Regions from separate parts of the Devosia sp. UYZn731 genome, predicted to be linked through region 2. Evidence: riboswitches for the same ligand, from Rfam matches in the RefSeq annotation. Region 2 holds a riboswitch; the other holds the start of a gene.

Region 1 (6,797 bases), on a different contig from region 2:
GTTCGGGCATGCCGGCGGCCTGGGCGCCATAGGCATATTGGCCCCAATCGAGGGACTGGTTGGCCAGGTCGGCTTTTGTTGTCCACGTGCCCGAGTCGATCAAGACGGAGAGGCCCGCGCCGTAAGTGCCTGGCTTTGAACCGAAAATTCGGTGGCCGGCGGCGAGGGCGGCATCGCGCTCGGAGTTACCCTCGGCCATCAGGCCCAGAGCGTCGGTGCGCATGCGGGCGGCGATGGGGTTGTCTTCGGTGGGTTCGTCCAAGGCGCCGACTGCGCGGATGGCGCGGTCGAACAGGGCGATCTGGGCGGGGAAGGCGTCGCGGAAAAAGCCGGAAATGCGGAGGGTAACGTCGACGCGGGGGCGGTCGAGTTTTGGCAGCGGGATGATTTCGTAGCCGGAGACGCGCAGGGACGATGGGTCCCAGGTGGGGCGAGCGCCAATCAGGGCCAGGGCCTGGGCGATATCGTCGCCGCCGGTGCGCATATTGGCGGTGCCCCAGACCGAGAGAGCGACGGATTTAAGGTACACGCCATGGTCCTGGAAGTGGCGGAGAACCAGGCTTTCGGCGGATTTTTTACCGAGTTCCCAAGCGGTTGGCGTCGGAATGGCGCGGTTGTCGACGGAGTAGAAATTGCGACCGGTGGGGAGGACATCGAGACGGCCGCGGGAGGGCGCGCCGGAGGGGCCGGGGGCGATGAACTTGCCATCGAGGCCATCAAGGAGCGCCTGCATTTCGGCCGGGCCCGAGGCGACGAGGCGGGGCCGGATGATGTCGGTGACGGTGGTGAGGACGGACTGGGTGGCGGTCCAGGATGGGTCCGGGGGCAGTCCCGAAACCAGGTCGGTGGCGATGGTTTCGAGGGCCTCGACGACGTCGCCAATGGTGCGCGGATGAACCAGCATGCTGGATTTCTTGCTGCTCAGGAGTGGGATTTGCGGACCGGTCCAAGGCTCGCCGAGTTTTGCGGTCAGGGGATCGAAGCCGAGCTTGAGGTCGTCGGCCAGCGCGCGGATCAGGGAGGCTTCCTTACCCCCGTTATCCCCGCGGGGGACGCGGGCGAGTGCGACGGTGAGGTCGCGTTCGAGATCGCCGGTCGGTGACTGTCCGAAGATGTGGAGGCCGTCGCGGATTTGGGCCTCCTTCAGATCGCAGAGAAAGTTGTCGATCTTGATCAGGGCGGCGGTTTCGTCCTCGGGCAGGCCGATATCGCGATCGAGGCGAGCGTCGCGGGTAAAATCGAGAATGCGGCGGCGCAGGTCGGCGAGGCGGCGGCGGTCCATGCCGGAGGCGGCATAATATTCGTCGAGCAGGGCTTCGAGGTCCTTGAGGGGACCATAGGTTTCGGCACGGGTCAGCGGGGGGACCAGGTGATCGATGATGACGGCGCCGGTGCGCCGCTTGGCCTGGGTGCCCTCGCCGGGGTCGTTGACGATGAACGGATAGAGGTGGGGGAGCTGGCCCCATAGTGCGTCGGAATAGCTGGCGTCGTCCAGCGCGGTCGCCTTGCCGGGGAGCCATTCGAGCGTGCCGTGCTTGCCGTTGTGGATCAGCGCATGGGCGCCGAAGTCGTGCCGCAGCCAGAGATAGGCGGCGAGGTAGGCGTGGGGCGGAACGAGGGCCGGGTCGTGATAGCTGGTGGTTTCGTCAAGCTGATAGCCGCGGGCAGGCTGGAGCAGGATGGCGACGTTGCCGAAGATCAGGGCGGGGAGGTGGAACACCTGCTTCGGGAGCAGGGGGGCGAGTGTCGAATCAGATCGAACGAAGGGATCGGTTGAGGGATCGCCCCAACGCCCCGTCACCTCTGTCTGGATTTTGAGCGGCAAGGTGGCGAAGAGCTCGGCGTAGCGGGCGAGGGTTAGGGTGGCGGGAGATGAGCCGCGGGCGGGGTTGGCGTTGGTGGGGCCGGATTGGAGGGCGGTGATGAGGGCGGCGGAGGATTGGGGGTATGCGGGACCCGCGACACCCCCACCCCTAACCCCTCCCCTCAAGGGGGAGGGGGATAGCAAGTAGCCGGCGGCATCCAACGCCTTCAGCATCTCGACCGTGGACTGCGGGGCGTCGTAGCCGACGCCGTTGGCGAGGCGGCCGTCGCGGAGGGGGTAGTTGGCTAGGACGAGGGCGATCCTGCGCTCGAGGCGCGGGGTGGCGCGGAGGCGGGACCAGTTGGCGGCGAGGGCAACGGCGCGAGTGATGCCGGAATGGTCGGGGGTGTAGGCGGTCAGGGGAACCTGGCAGCGCTCGTGCCAGACGGCGTCGGCCTTGTGGCCGACGATGAGGCCGCCCAGGCGACCATCGAGTTCGGGCATGACGAGGAACATAGCCATGTCCTTGGAGGACAGGCCTTGCGGGTCGGATGCCCATTGCGCGTGGGAGCGGCCGGATTGGATCAGCTGGATGATGGGGGCGTCGGTGGTGGAAAAGGGGTTGGACTTGGCGTCGAGGGTATCGAGGCCGAGGGCGAAGCCGGTGAGGTTGAAAATGGCGGAGGGGGGGAAGGCGGTCAGCACGTTCTGGACGAAGCGGACGCAGGGGGCTTCCTTGAGCGAGGAGACGAGGATGGGGACTGGGGCGAGGTGCTGGCGCTCCAGTTCGACGATGAGGGCGGTGATGGTGGCGGTGCCGGCTCCTTCGAGGGCGGCACGGTAGAAGAGGATGGGGATGAAGTTCGCTGGCGCTTGAGTGCTTGGCTCACCCCCACCCTTGATCCCTCCCCACAAGGGGGAGGGAGACGATGAAGCCGAGAGATGCGCGCGCAGGGAGGGCTCGTTGGTCATGCCGAGGGCGGGGTGCCAGAGACCGAAGCGGGCGAAGGGGGTGAGCGTTAAGGAAGCAAGCGAGGCCCCCTCACCCGACGGCTGCGCCGTCGACCTCGCCCCGGAGGGGCGAGGTGAGGAAGAGGCGGCGACGGTTCGAAACGCTCGCAGTAGGGTATCGGCGTTGTCGGGGCCGCCGGCGATGAGGAGGGCGTGCAGGCGCTGCCAGTCGTCGGGGTGGATGGTGGAGCGAGCTTGCAGGATGGGGTCGGGATTGGCGTCGCCGGGGAGGAGGACGAGGGGAATTCTGGCGTTGGCGCAGAGGGCGGTGAGTTCGTCGACGCCGTATTGGAAATAGGCGATGCCGCCGATGAGGCGGAGGACGACGAGGCGGGCGTGGGCGACAGTCTGGTCGAGCCAGAGATCGACGGAGAGATTGTGGCTGAGGCGCAGGGTATTGGCGAGGCGCAACTCGGTTTCGCCAGCACGGTCGGCGGCGGCGGCGAGCATGGCCAGTTCGCTATCGGCGGCGGAGGCAAAAATCAGCGCCCCGGGCGATTGAGCGAGATCGATGGCTTCGCCGTCTTGCTGGATGGCGCCGGCCTGGGCGGAGAGGAGGTGCATTTAGAAATCTCCGCCGTAAATCGCGTCGGCGGGTCCCCCCACCCCTGTCCCCTCCCCACGAGGGGGAGGGAGACGGCTCGTCTCGGCATTGTCGCGCAAGCTAATCAGGCGGCGACCTTGGTGGCCGCTTGCAGGCTGGCGGTGATGGCGGCGTGGTCGAGGGGGCTTTCGCCGATGACGACCAGGGCGGTTTCGCGCAGTTCGCCGTTGCGCCAAGGGCGGTCGAAATAGGTGGTGAGGCGGGGGCCGACGGCCTGGATGGCGAGGCGGGCGGAGGCGCCGGGGATGGCGGCGAAGCCTTTGAGGCGCAGGACGTCGTGGGAGCGGATGGTGGTTTCGATGGCGGCGAGGAGTTCGTCCTTGCCCAGGATCGAGGGGAAACGGAGCGAGAAGCTGTCGAAATCGTCGTGCTCATGGGCCTCGCCACCATGCTCTAGCTCATGGTGACTGGGGCGGTTGGCGATGTCGGACTCGGAGCCGAGCCCGAGGCCCAGGAGAGCGCCGATGTCGACATGGCCGTTATGGGCGTGGATCAGGCCGGTGCCGGGACGCATTTCGGCGCGGAGGCTAGCTTCGACCTTGGCAAGGGTTTCGGCATCGACGAGGTCGGTCTTGTTGAGGATGACCAGGTCGGCCGCCGAGAGCTGGTCCTCGAACAGTTCGCCGAGGGGCGTTTCGTGATCGAGCATGTCATCGGATTTGCGCAGGGCATCGATGGCGGCTTCGTCGGAGGCGAAACGGCCTTCGGCGAGCGCCGCCGCATCGGCGACGGTGACGATGGCATCCACGGTTACCTGCGCCTTGATCTCGGGCCAGTTGAAGGCGCGGATCAGCGGCTGGGGTAAAGCGAGGCCCGAGGTTTCGATGACGATGTGGTCGAACTTGTCGGGGCGGGCCAATAAAGCCTGCATGGTGGGGATGAAATCCTCGGCCACGGTGCAGCAGATGCAGCCATTGGACAGCTCGATCATATCCTCCTCGCGGCAGGTATCGTCGCCGCAGCCGGCGAGGATGTCCTTGTCGACCCCGATATCGCCGAACTCGTTGATGATCAGGGCGATGCGCTTGCCCTTGGGGGCGTGCGCCAGCAGGTGGCGCACGAGGGTGGTTTTCCCGGCACCGAGAAAGCCGGTGATGACGGTGGTGGGGATCTTGCTCATGCGGGAACACTCCGGGCGGCGGGCGCTTCGGCCCGCGACAGCAGTTCATTGAAGAAGCCGATCAAGGGGCCGACCAGCAGCCAGAACACGGCCGAGACGGTGAGCGCCGAGGCGGCAAACGATGTGGCCAGATGGGCGGGGACACTGCTGGCTTCCTCGGGCTGGGCGGGTGCGCCGATGATGTGGGGGACGAGAATTAATGCAGCCGCGATGGCGATGGCGGCTGAATTGCGCCATTTGGCCAGCAGCAGGAACGCCGCGGCGGTGGCAATGACAGTGCCCCACCACCAGGTTTGGCGGGCGACCAGATCGGCCGCCGGCATGCCGGGCAGTTCGGGCGGCAGGCCGAAAGCGGGGGCGAGATGGAAGGCGATCCAGCCGCAGAGGCCCCAGACGACGCCATTGGCGAGCGTGATTTCGATCTTGAAGATGACCGAGGCCGCAACAAGAACGAGGGCGAAGCCGAGGCAACCAAGGACATCGGCGAGGACCGTATAGGCAGTGCGCTCGAAACCATCCTGGGGCGCCCAGGCGTTTTCGTCGTGCTCGTGCGCTTCGGCGGCGACGGGCGCTGTTGCGGCGTCGGTGGTGGCGGCGTGCTCGTGCGCAGAAGCGGGCTCGGCGTTTTCGTAGACTTCGGCGGCCAGGATCAGGGGGGCGACTTTCCATTGCTGGAGCGCGGACATGACGAGGCCTGCTGCGAGCCCGGCTAGGACCGCAGCGAAAAAGATTCGCTGGAAGAGTTTCATTTGGTGTCTCTCAAGCCGCTGGGCGGCAAACGGTTAGTGGCAGGGGAAGCCCATGGAATGGCGGGTATCATGCGCGCCATTGTGCAGCCGCATGTCACTGGCGAAACCGACGCCGAACAGCAGCGTCATGCCAATGAGAAAGGCGAGGCCCCCGGCGATCAGCCGTTGAGAGATGGTCAGACCGGCAATGCCGGCAGTCTGGGTAGTAGTGGTCAAGGCAACACCCTCCGTGTGCATATGAAAGCGTGGGCGTTTTCCGCCCGGATATGTGTTGGCAGGTCTCCTGACTCGCGGTGGATACAGCTCCCCTCGCCTTCCCGGTGACTTTGAGCATCGGCCGGTCCGAAAACCGCGTGGCACTTTTCGGGCCGATGCTTGCCGCCAGTGGCATATGAGAGGAGCGCACCGCTTACAGTTGCGGGGGCAGTTCCGGTTTTGGCCCCTGATGGGTAATCCGCACCGTATTCCCTTTTAATCTTGATCCCGACAGCGCCTGGCCTGGTTCGGCCAACCATCGTCACGGTTCAAAATTTGAATCCCCTTGCCGCAGCGGGCGCGGGGAACCAACACAGGTTTGGTGTACGCCGCGGCGGCGGAGCGGTCAATCCGCCCCGCTGCCGATCGGCTCAATCGGCGGGGCCGGCATAGCTGACCGTGACTTCGCTGACGCGCACATCCAGCTTTTCGAGCAGGGGTTCGTCCGACGGAATGCTGACTTCGCCCGAGACCGCATCCACGTTGAGATCCTGGGGATATTCTTCGGACGGGGTAAAGCGCAGCGAGAGGAAGCAGCTCGCATCGTCGGCATTGGCGAGCGTGCCTTGATCGATCTGGCCATAGCCGCCGTAATCCCACCAGAAGCCCCCAATGGTGAAAGGCTTGCCATTGAGGGCGAGGACTTCTGCGACCGTCATGCCGACATGGACGCCGCCGGGGCCGTCCATCGTGGGTGGCAAGTCCACGAAGCCAAGGCCTTCGCGGGTGTCGTCGTTCATCCAGCCGAATTGCAGGGTCTTGTCCGGATCGTTGGGGAATACGGTGGTGGCGAGCATGTCCTGCCCCTCGGCGCCGGGCACCTGGCCGGTGACGACGTTTTCGGCACCGTAGGTCTGCTTCAGCAGGGCCTCGGAACTGTCAGGGCCGAAAACGCCGGTGCAGGAAAAGGCGGTTTTGTCCTTGGCCAAAGCCGGGGTGGCGACAAGGCAGGCGCAGAGCAAGGCGAGGGACAAGCGGGCGAGCATGAGGGGGTTTCCTTTGGGACAGAATTGCCTTGGCGGGGTCGTCTCATTATAGCCTAGTCGGCATATGAACGAGGGCTGAAAGTAACGTCGCCGATCAACTCATCGCGGCGAAAGAACTGGTGCTGGAACAGCCTGCCGATCGTTGGCGTTGTCGCGTCATCCCCCTACCCTGCTGGAGCCAAAATGGGCCTTAACTTCGCCACCCTCGCGCCGATCGGGCTGCTGATCGCGAGCAATGTATTCATGACCTTTGCCTGGTATGGGCATT
Region 2 (6,797 bases):
TTTTTGCTCTACGTCACCAATTTCTACAATCCGCTGCGGCAATTGGCGTCGATCTGGTCGTCGCTGCAACTAGCGCTGGCGGGGCTGGACCGGATTTCCGAAGTGCTGGCGCTGCAATCGGACATGGTGGTGGTGCCGTCCGAGGCGGTCGTGTCAGACGCCGTGATGGCGTTCGAGAACGTGTCGTTCCGCTATCCCGATGGCAAGGATGTGCTGAGTGGGATCACTTTTGCGCTGGAGCGCGGCAAGACCTATGCGCTGATCGGGCCGACCGGCGGTGGCAAGACCACGACGGCGTCGCTGATGGCGCGGCTTTACGATCCGAGTTCGGGAACGGTGCGGCTGGAGGGGCGGGATATCCGCGGCTATACGCCGGAGGAGCGCGCGGCCAAGATCGGGTTCATCTTGCAGGAGCCGTTCCTGTTCACCGGCACGGTGCGCGACAACATTATCTACGGCAATCCGACTTATGTGGGCAAGCCGGACGCGGTGTTGGTGGAAACGCTGGAAAGCGCGGGACTGCATAGTCTGCTGTCGCGGTTCGAGGCGGGGCTGGATACTTCGGTGTCGTCGAGCGGCGATGCGATGAGTCTGGGGCAGAAGCAGTTGATCGCCTTTATCCGGGCGGCGTTGCGCAATCCGGAATTGCTCATCCTCGACGAGGCGACGGCCAATATCGATACGGTGACCGAGCAATTGCTGGAGGATATTCTCAAGCGCCTGCCGGCGAGCACCACCAAGGTGATCATCGCGCACCGGCTCAACACGATCGACAATGCGGACGCGATTTTCTTCGTCAATGCGGGGACGGTGACGCTGGCGGGATCGATGGAAAGCGCAGTGGACATGCTTTTGAACGGGACGATGCAGAGCTGAGGCGATTTGTGCTAGGGTCTGGCGTCGCATTTAAAGGAAGAAGCTCATGAAGATCAGTGCCAGGAACCGCCTCAAGGGCGTCGTCACCGAAGTCGTCAAGGGCGCGACCACGGCCCATGTGCGGATCGATGTTGGCGGCTCGATCGTCACGGCATCGATCACCAATGAGGCGGTCGACGAACTGGGGCTGAAGGTTGGGCAGAGCGCCTACGCGATCGTCAAAGCCTCCGACGTCATGGTTGGCGTCGACTGATCGCGACCGTGCAGGCGGACGATTTACTGGGCCTGGTCGGCGATTGGTCGTTCAGGCGGTCGGTGACCGGCGGATCGATCATGACCGGGCAGGCGACGTTTGGTCGGGTCGGCGAGAATTGCCTGAACTATGCCGAGACGGGGATGCTGACCCTGGCGGATGGCAAGGATTATGCGTTCGAGCGGCGCTATATCTATGAGCTGCGCGGCGGCGGCTTTCGCGTGCTGTTTGACGAAAAGCCGCCGCGGTTGTTTCAGGATGTCGATCTCGGCCTGAGTGATGACACATGGATCGGCAGCGGCTTTCACAATTGTGCCCCCGATATCTATGCGTCCACCTACCGGTTCGATCTGCCCGTTGGGTTTCGCATTGCCCACGATGTGAGCGGGCCGCGCAAAGCCTATGCCATCGTCACAGACTATGCGCGGCGCTAGCGACTAACGGCGCAGGGCTTTGGCGGTCACGACAAGGTTCTCCAGCGCAGCCTCGACCTCGGGCCAGCCGCGGGTTTTGAGGCCGCAATCGGGATTGACCCAGAGTTGATCCGCCGGAATGCCCTGCGCTGCCTTACGCATCAGGGCTTCCATGTCCGCCTGGCTGGGAACGCGCGGCGAGTGGATGTCCCAGACGCCGGGCCCGATCTCATTGGGATATTTGAAGTCGCGGAAGGCTTCGAGCAGTTCCATGTCGGAGCGCGAGGTTTCGATGGAGATGACATCGGCGTCCATCTCGGCGATGGCGGGCATGATGTCGTTGAACTCGGCATAGCACATATGGGTGTGGATCTGCGTGGCGTCGGAGACCCCGGAAGCGGAGGCGCGGAAGCAGTCAACCGCCCAGCGGAGGTAGACGTCCCAATCGCTGTGGCGGAGCGGCAGGCCCTCGCGCAGGGCGGGCTCATCGATCTGGATGATGCCGATGCCGGCAGTTTCGAGGTCGATGACCTCGTCGCGGATGGCCAGCGCGATCTGGCGGCAGGTTTCCGAGCGAGGTTGGTCGACGCGCACGAAGCTCCATTGCAGGATGGTCACCGGGCCGGTCAGCATGCCCTTCATTGGACGGTCGGTGAGCGAGGCGGCATAGGCCGACCAGCGCACTGTCATCGGGGCAGGGCGGCTGACGTCGCCGTAGATCACCGGCGGCTTGACGCAGCGCGAGCCATAGGACTGGACCCAACCGTTCTTGGTGAAGGCAAAGCCGTCGAGCTGTTCGCCAAAGTATTCCACCATGTCGTTGCGCTCGAATTCGCCATGCACGAGCACATCGAGGCCGATGCGCTCCTGGATGCGCACGGCGCGTTCGGTTTCGGCTTGCAGGAAGGCGTCGTAGGTGGCGGTGTCGATCTGGCCCTTTTTGAAGGCGGCGCGCTGTTCGCGCACTTCGGCGGTTTGCGGGAAGGAGCCGATGGTGGTGGTGGGGAAGGGCGGCAACTTGTAGCGTTGGCGCTGTAAGGCACGGCGGGTGGAGAAGACGCCGCCGCGGCCGAGGGCGATTTTGGCGGCGGCGCGAGCCTTGACCTGCGGCTTGTGGATGCGGGCCGAGGCCTTGTGGGCGGCGATGGCGGCGGCGCTGGCATCGAAGGCGGCTTTGGCGGCGCCACGGCCTTTCTGCATGGCCAGGGTGAGGGCGCTGACTTCGGCCAGTTTTTGTTTGGCGAAGGCCAGCCAGGATCGCAGTTCCTCGTCTAGCGCGGTCTCGCCGTCGAGATCGACTGGGGTGTGGAGCAGCGAGCAGGAGGGGGCGATTTGCAGGCGGTCAGGGCCGATGGCGTCCCAGGCGGTGGTGATCAGGGCCAGTTGCCGGTCGAGATCGGCGCGCCAGATATTGCGGCCGTCGATGACGCCGACGGAGAGGGTTTTGTCGGCGTCGAGCAGCTTGAGGAGGTGGGGCAATTGTTCGGGCGCGCGGACCAGATCGATGTGGAGGCCCGAGACCGGGAGTTGCGTGGCGAGTTCTGCATTGTCGAGCAGCGCTCCGAAATAGGTGGCGAGCATGATGCGCGGACCGGCGGCGGACAGGGTCGCATAGGCCTGGCGCAGGGCGTGCTTTTGCGCGTCGGACAGGTCGAGGACCAGGATGGGTTCGTCGATCTGCACCCAGGTGGCGCCTTCGGCTTTGAGGGCGGCGAGCAGTTCGGCATAGAGGGGCAATACGCTATCGAGCAGCGACAGCGGGTCGAGGCTGCCATCCTTGGCCTTGGCGAGGCTGAGCCAGGTGACGGGGCCGACCAGCACGGGGCGGGTGTCGATGCCCAAAGCCTTGGCTTCGCGATAATGGTCGAGGGCTTTGGTGCTGGCGAGGTGGAAGCGCTGGCCGGTGTGAAGCTCGGGGACGATATAGTGGTAATTGGTGTCGAACCATTTGGTCATCTCCATGGCGGGCGCGGCGGCGGTGCCGCGGGCCATGGCGAAATAGAGCTGGTCCGGATCGGCGATGCCGGCAAAGCGCGGGGGAATGGCGCCGAGCATGGCGGTGGTATCGAGCATGTGGTCGTAATAGGCGAAGTCATTGGAGGGGATGATGTCGATGCCGGCATCGCGCTGGAGTTGCCAGTGGCGGGCGCGGAGCTGTTTGCCGGTGGCGTGGAGGGCGTCGGCGTGGGTCTCGCCCTTCCAGTAGGATTCGAGGCTCTTCTTGAGTTCGCGGTGCAGGCCGATGCGGGGAAAGCCGAGATTGGCGGATTTGGTCATGGTGGTGCCGATGCAAGGTTACGCGCCCGCCGGCGGGCCATAGGCCGCCACGGTCTGGGCGTCGAAAAACAATGAGGAACTAGGTTCGGAGCGTCAGGAGCGACGCATTCGGAACCGGGGCCTTGGTGCTATCGGCAGCAGGGAGATCGTCATGGCATGTCCTCGACCAGTCCACCCGACTGGCGTGTTGTGAGCGTTCAATCCCAAGGTAGGTCTCCTGGCTCGCGGGTGTGGCCGGATGCTCGCCTTCCCAGCTTGCGCCAGTGGCTTGATGAGCACCCGTCACCGCCTACAGTTGCGGGGGCAGCTCCGGACTGGGCAAAGCCGCACCGGATTCCCTGTTATCCCCTTGCGGGGACCATGGGCTGGACGACCATGCACTAGCGGCGGAAAGGCTGTCAATTGAGATATAAGGATTTCTTTATATCCCCGCTGTCCACAGCGGCGGTCGGTCGCCGGCAAAAATCCGTCACAAGTCATTGACGCGAATCGCGGGTAGGAACACAAGATATAGTGTGTCGTGGTCATCCGGGTCGCAAGGACGGGTGATAATAGGGAAGCTGGTGCGAACTTCGGTTCCAGTCCAGCGCTGCCCCCGCAACTGTGAAAGCGTGTTTCGGCACGCCAGCCAGATACCTGCCACGACAGGTTAATTCGTCCACGGCGGGGTGTCCGGTTGGTCGCATGCGAAGCCGTGGCCGCTCGACGGTCCCTTCGCGCGCGTCCCCATCCCCCGCTTCCACCTACGGGGTCTCTGGGGTCCACATGACTGAACTCGATATTGTTGAGCGCGCTGACACCGCTGTCGCGCAGTTTGCCTATGACGCTTCGGACCATCGGTCTGCGGCGGAGCCGGGCTATTCCATCATCAAGCGCAATGGCGGCACGGTGCCGTTCGATCCGTCCAAGATCGCGGTGGCGCTGACCAAGGCGTTTTTGGCCGTGGAGGGCAACAAGGCGGCCGCATCCCGCCGCGTGCATGAGATCGTCGAGGGGCTGAGCGGGGAGGTGTTTGCCGCGCTGAGCCGTCGCGCCAAGGACGGCCGCGTGTTCCATATCGAGGATGTGCAGGACCAGGTCGAACTGGCGCTGATGCGCGGCGAGCACCAGAAGGTGGCGCGGGCCTATGTGCTCTATCGCGAGGAGCATGCGAAAGCGCGCGCGGCCAGCAGGCCGGTGACAACTTCGGCTTCGGCGCTAAGCATGAAGCTGGCGGATGGCACTCTGGTGCCGCTGGATGAAGTGCGGTTGGCGACGGTGGTTGGCGAAGCCTGCGATGGGCTGGAGGGGACTTCGGCGCAGACCATTCTGGAGGAAGCCCGGCGCAATCTCTACAATGGCATTTCGCTGGACGAGCTGGCGCTCGCGCCGATTCTGGCGGCGCGGACACTGGTGGAGACCGAGCCGAATTATGCGCTGGTATCGGCGAGGCTGTTGCTGGACAAGCTACGCCGCGAGGCACTGAGCTATGTTTCCGGACGCACCGAACTGGCGACGCAGGCCGATATGGCGACGCGCTATGCGGAGTATTTTCCGGACTATCTGGCAGTTGGCATCAAGGCGGAGCTGATCGATCCGGAACTGGCGCGGTTCGAGCTCAAGCGCATCGCGGCGGCGATCAAGCCGGAGCGGGATATGCAGTTCCAGTATCTGGGGCTGCAGACGCTGTACGACCGCTATTTCCTGCATGTCGAGCGCACTGTGTTCGAGCTGCCGCAGGCGTTTTTTATGCGCGTGGCCATGGGGCTGGCGGTGCGCGAAATCGATCGCGAGGCGCGGGCGATCGCGTTTTATGACCTGCTGTCGAGCTTCGATTTCATGGCGTCGACGCCGACTTTGTTCAATTCGGGCACGCTGCGGCCGCAGTTGAGCTCGTGTTTCCTCACCACCGTGGCGGACGATCTGGACGGCATTTTCAAGGCGGTGAGGGACAATGCGCTGCTTGCCAAATATTCCGGCGGGCTTGGCAATGACTGGACGCCGGTTCGTGGGCTGGGCGCGCATATCAAGGGGACTAACGGGGAGAGCCAGGGGGTCGTGCCGTTCCTGAAGGTGGCCAATGACACCGCCATCGCCGTCAACCAGGGCGGCAAGCGTAAGGGGGCGGTCTGCGCGTATCTGGAAACCTGGCATGTCGACATCGAAGAATTCCTCGACCTGCGCAAGAATACCGGCGACGACCGCCGCCGCACGCATGACATGAACACGGCCAATTGGGTGCCGGACCTGTTCATGGAGCGCGTCGAGGCGGGGGCGGACTGGACGCTGTTTTCGCCGGATGAAGCGCCGGACTTGCATGATCTTTATGGGCTGGCGTTCAAGGCGGCCTATGAGGGTTATGAGGCCAAGGCGGCTGGGGGCGGGCTGAAGGTGTTTCGGACGGTCAAGGCGCTCGATCTGTGGCGCAAGATGCTGACCATGATCTTCGAGACCGGGCATCCGTGGATCACCTTCAAGGACCCGTGCAATATCCGCTCGCCGCAGCAACATGTGGGCGTGGTGCATTCGTCGAACCTGTGCACCGAGATCACGCTCAATACGAGCAAGGACGAGGTGGCGGTGTGCAATCTCGGCTCGATCAACCTGCTGGCCCATATCGGGCCGCACGGGCTGGATATGGCGCGCCTCAAGCGCACGGTCGACGTGGCCATGCGCATGCTCGACAATGTGGTGGACATTAATTTCTACACCATTCCCGAGGCGCGGAAGTCCAATCTGCGGCACCGGCCCGTGGGGCTGGGGCTGATGGGATTTGCCGATGCGCTGCAGGTGCAGGGCATCGCCTATGCGTCGGAGCGGGCGGTGGAATTTGCCGATAGCTCGATGGAGGCGATCAGCTATTTCGCGATTTCGGCATCGACGGATTTGGCGGAAGAGCGCGGCGCTTATGCGTCGTTCCAGGGTTCGCTGTGGAGCCAGGGTATCTTGCCGATCGATAGCCAGGAACTGCTGGCGCGGACGCGCAGCGAAATCAATAT

The links. Region 2 has a riboswitch for cobalamin ahead of ABIB57_RS11875 (ribonucleoside-diphosphate reductase subunit alpha). Riboswitches for the same ligand answer to the same signal wherever they lie in the genome.
Region 1: linked by a shared signal. The riboswitch ahead of ABIB57_RS22195 (CbtB domain-containing protein) and the one ahead of ABIB57_RS11875 (ribonucleoside-diphosphate reductase subunit alpha) in region 2 are both predicted to bind cobalamin.

The regions. Positions count from the first base shown of each region.
Region 1 is NZ_JBEPOL010000010.1:45,655-52,451, forward strand. Features, by position in the region: gene cobN (cobaltochelatase subunit CobN) at 1-3,379, opposite strand, end outside; gene cobW (cobalamin biosynthesis protein CobW) at 3,484-4,539, opposite strand; gene ABIB57_RS22190 (CbtA family protein) at 4,536-5,288, opposite strand; gene ABIB57_RS22195 (CbtB domain-containing protein) at 5,322-5,504, opposite strand; cobalamin riboswitch at 5,545-5,815, opposite strand; gene ABIB57_RS22200 (hypothetical protein) at 5,915-6,529, opposite strand; gene ABIB57_RS22205 (DMT family protein) at 6,713-6,797, shown strand, end outside.
Region 2 is NZ_JBEPOL010000004.1:252,961-259,757, forward strand. Features, by position in the region: gene ABIB57_RS11855 (ABC transporter ATP-binding protein) at 1-876, shown strand, start outside; gene ABIB57_RS11860 (TOBE domain-containing protein) at 923-1,129, shown strand; gene ABIB57_RS11865 (DUF6314 family protein) at 1,138-1,563, shown strand; gene metE (5-methyltetrahydropteroyltriglutamate--homocysteine S-methyltransferase) at 1,567-3,819, opposite strand; cobalamin riboswitch at 4,010-4,197, opposite strand; cobalamin riboswitch at 4,324-4,477, shown strand; gene ABIB57_RS11875 (ribonucleoside-diphosphate reductase subunit alpha) at 4,585-6,797, shown strand, end outside.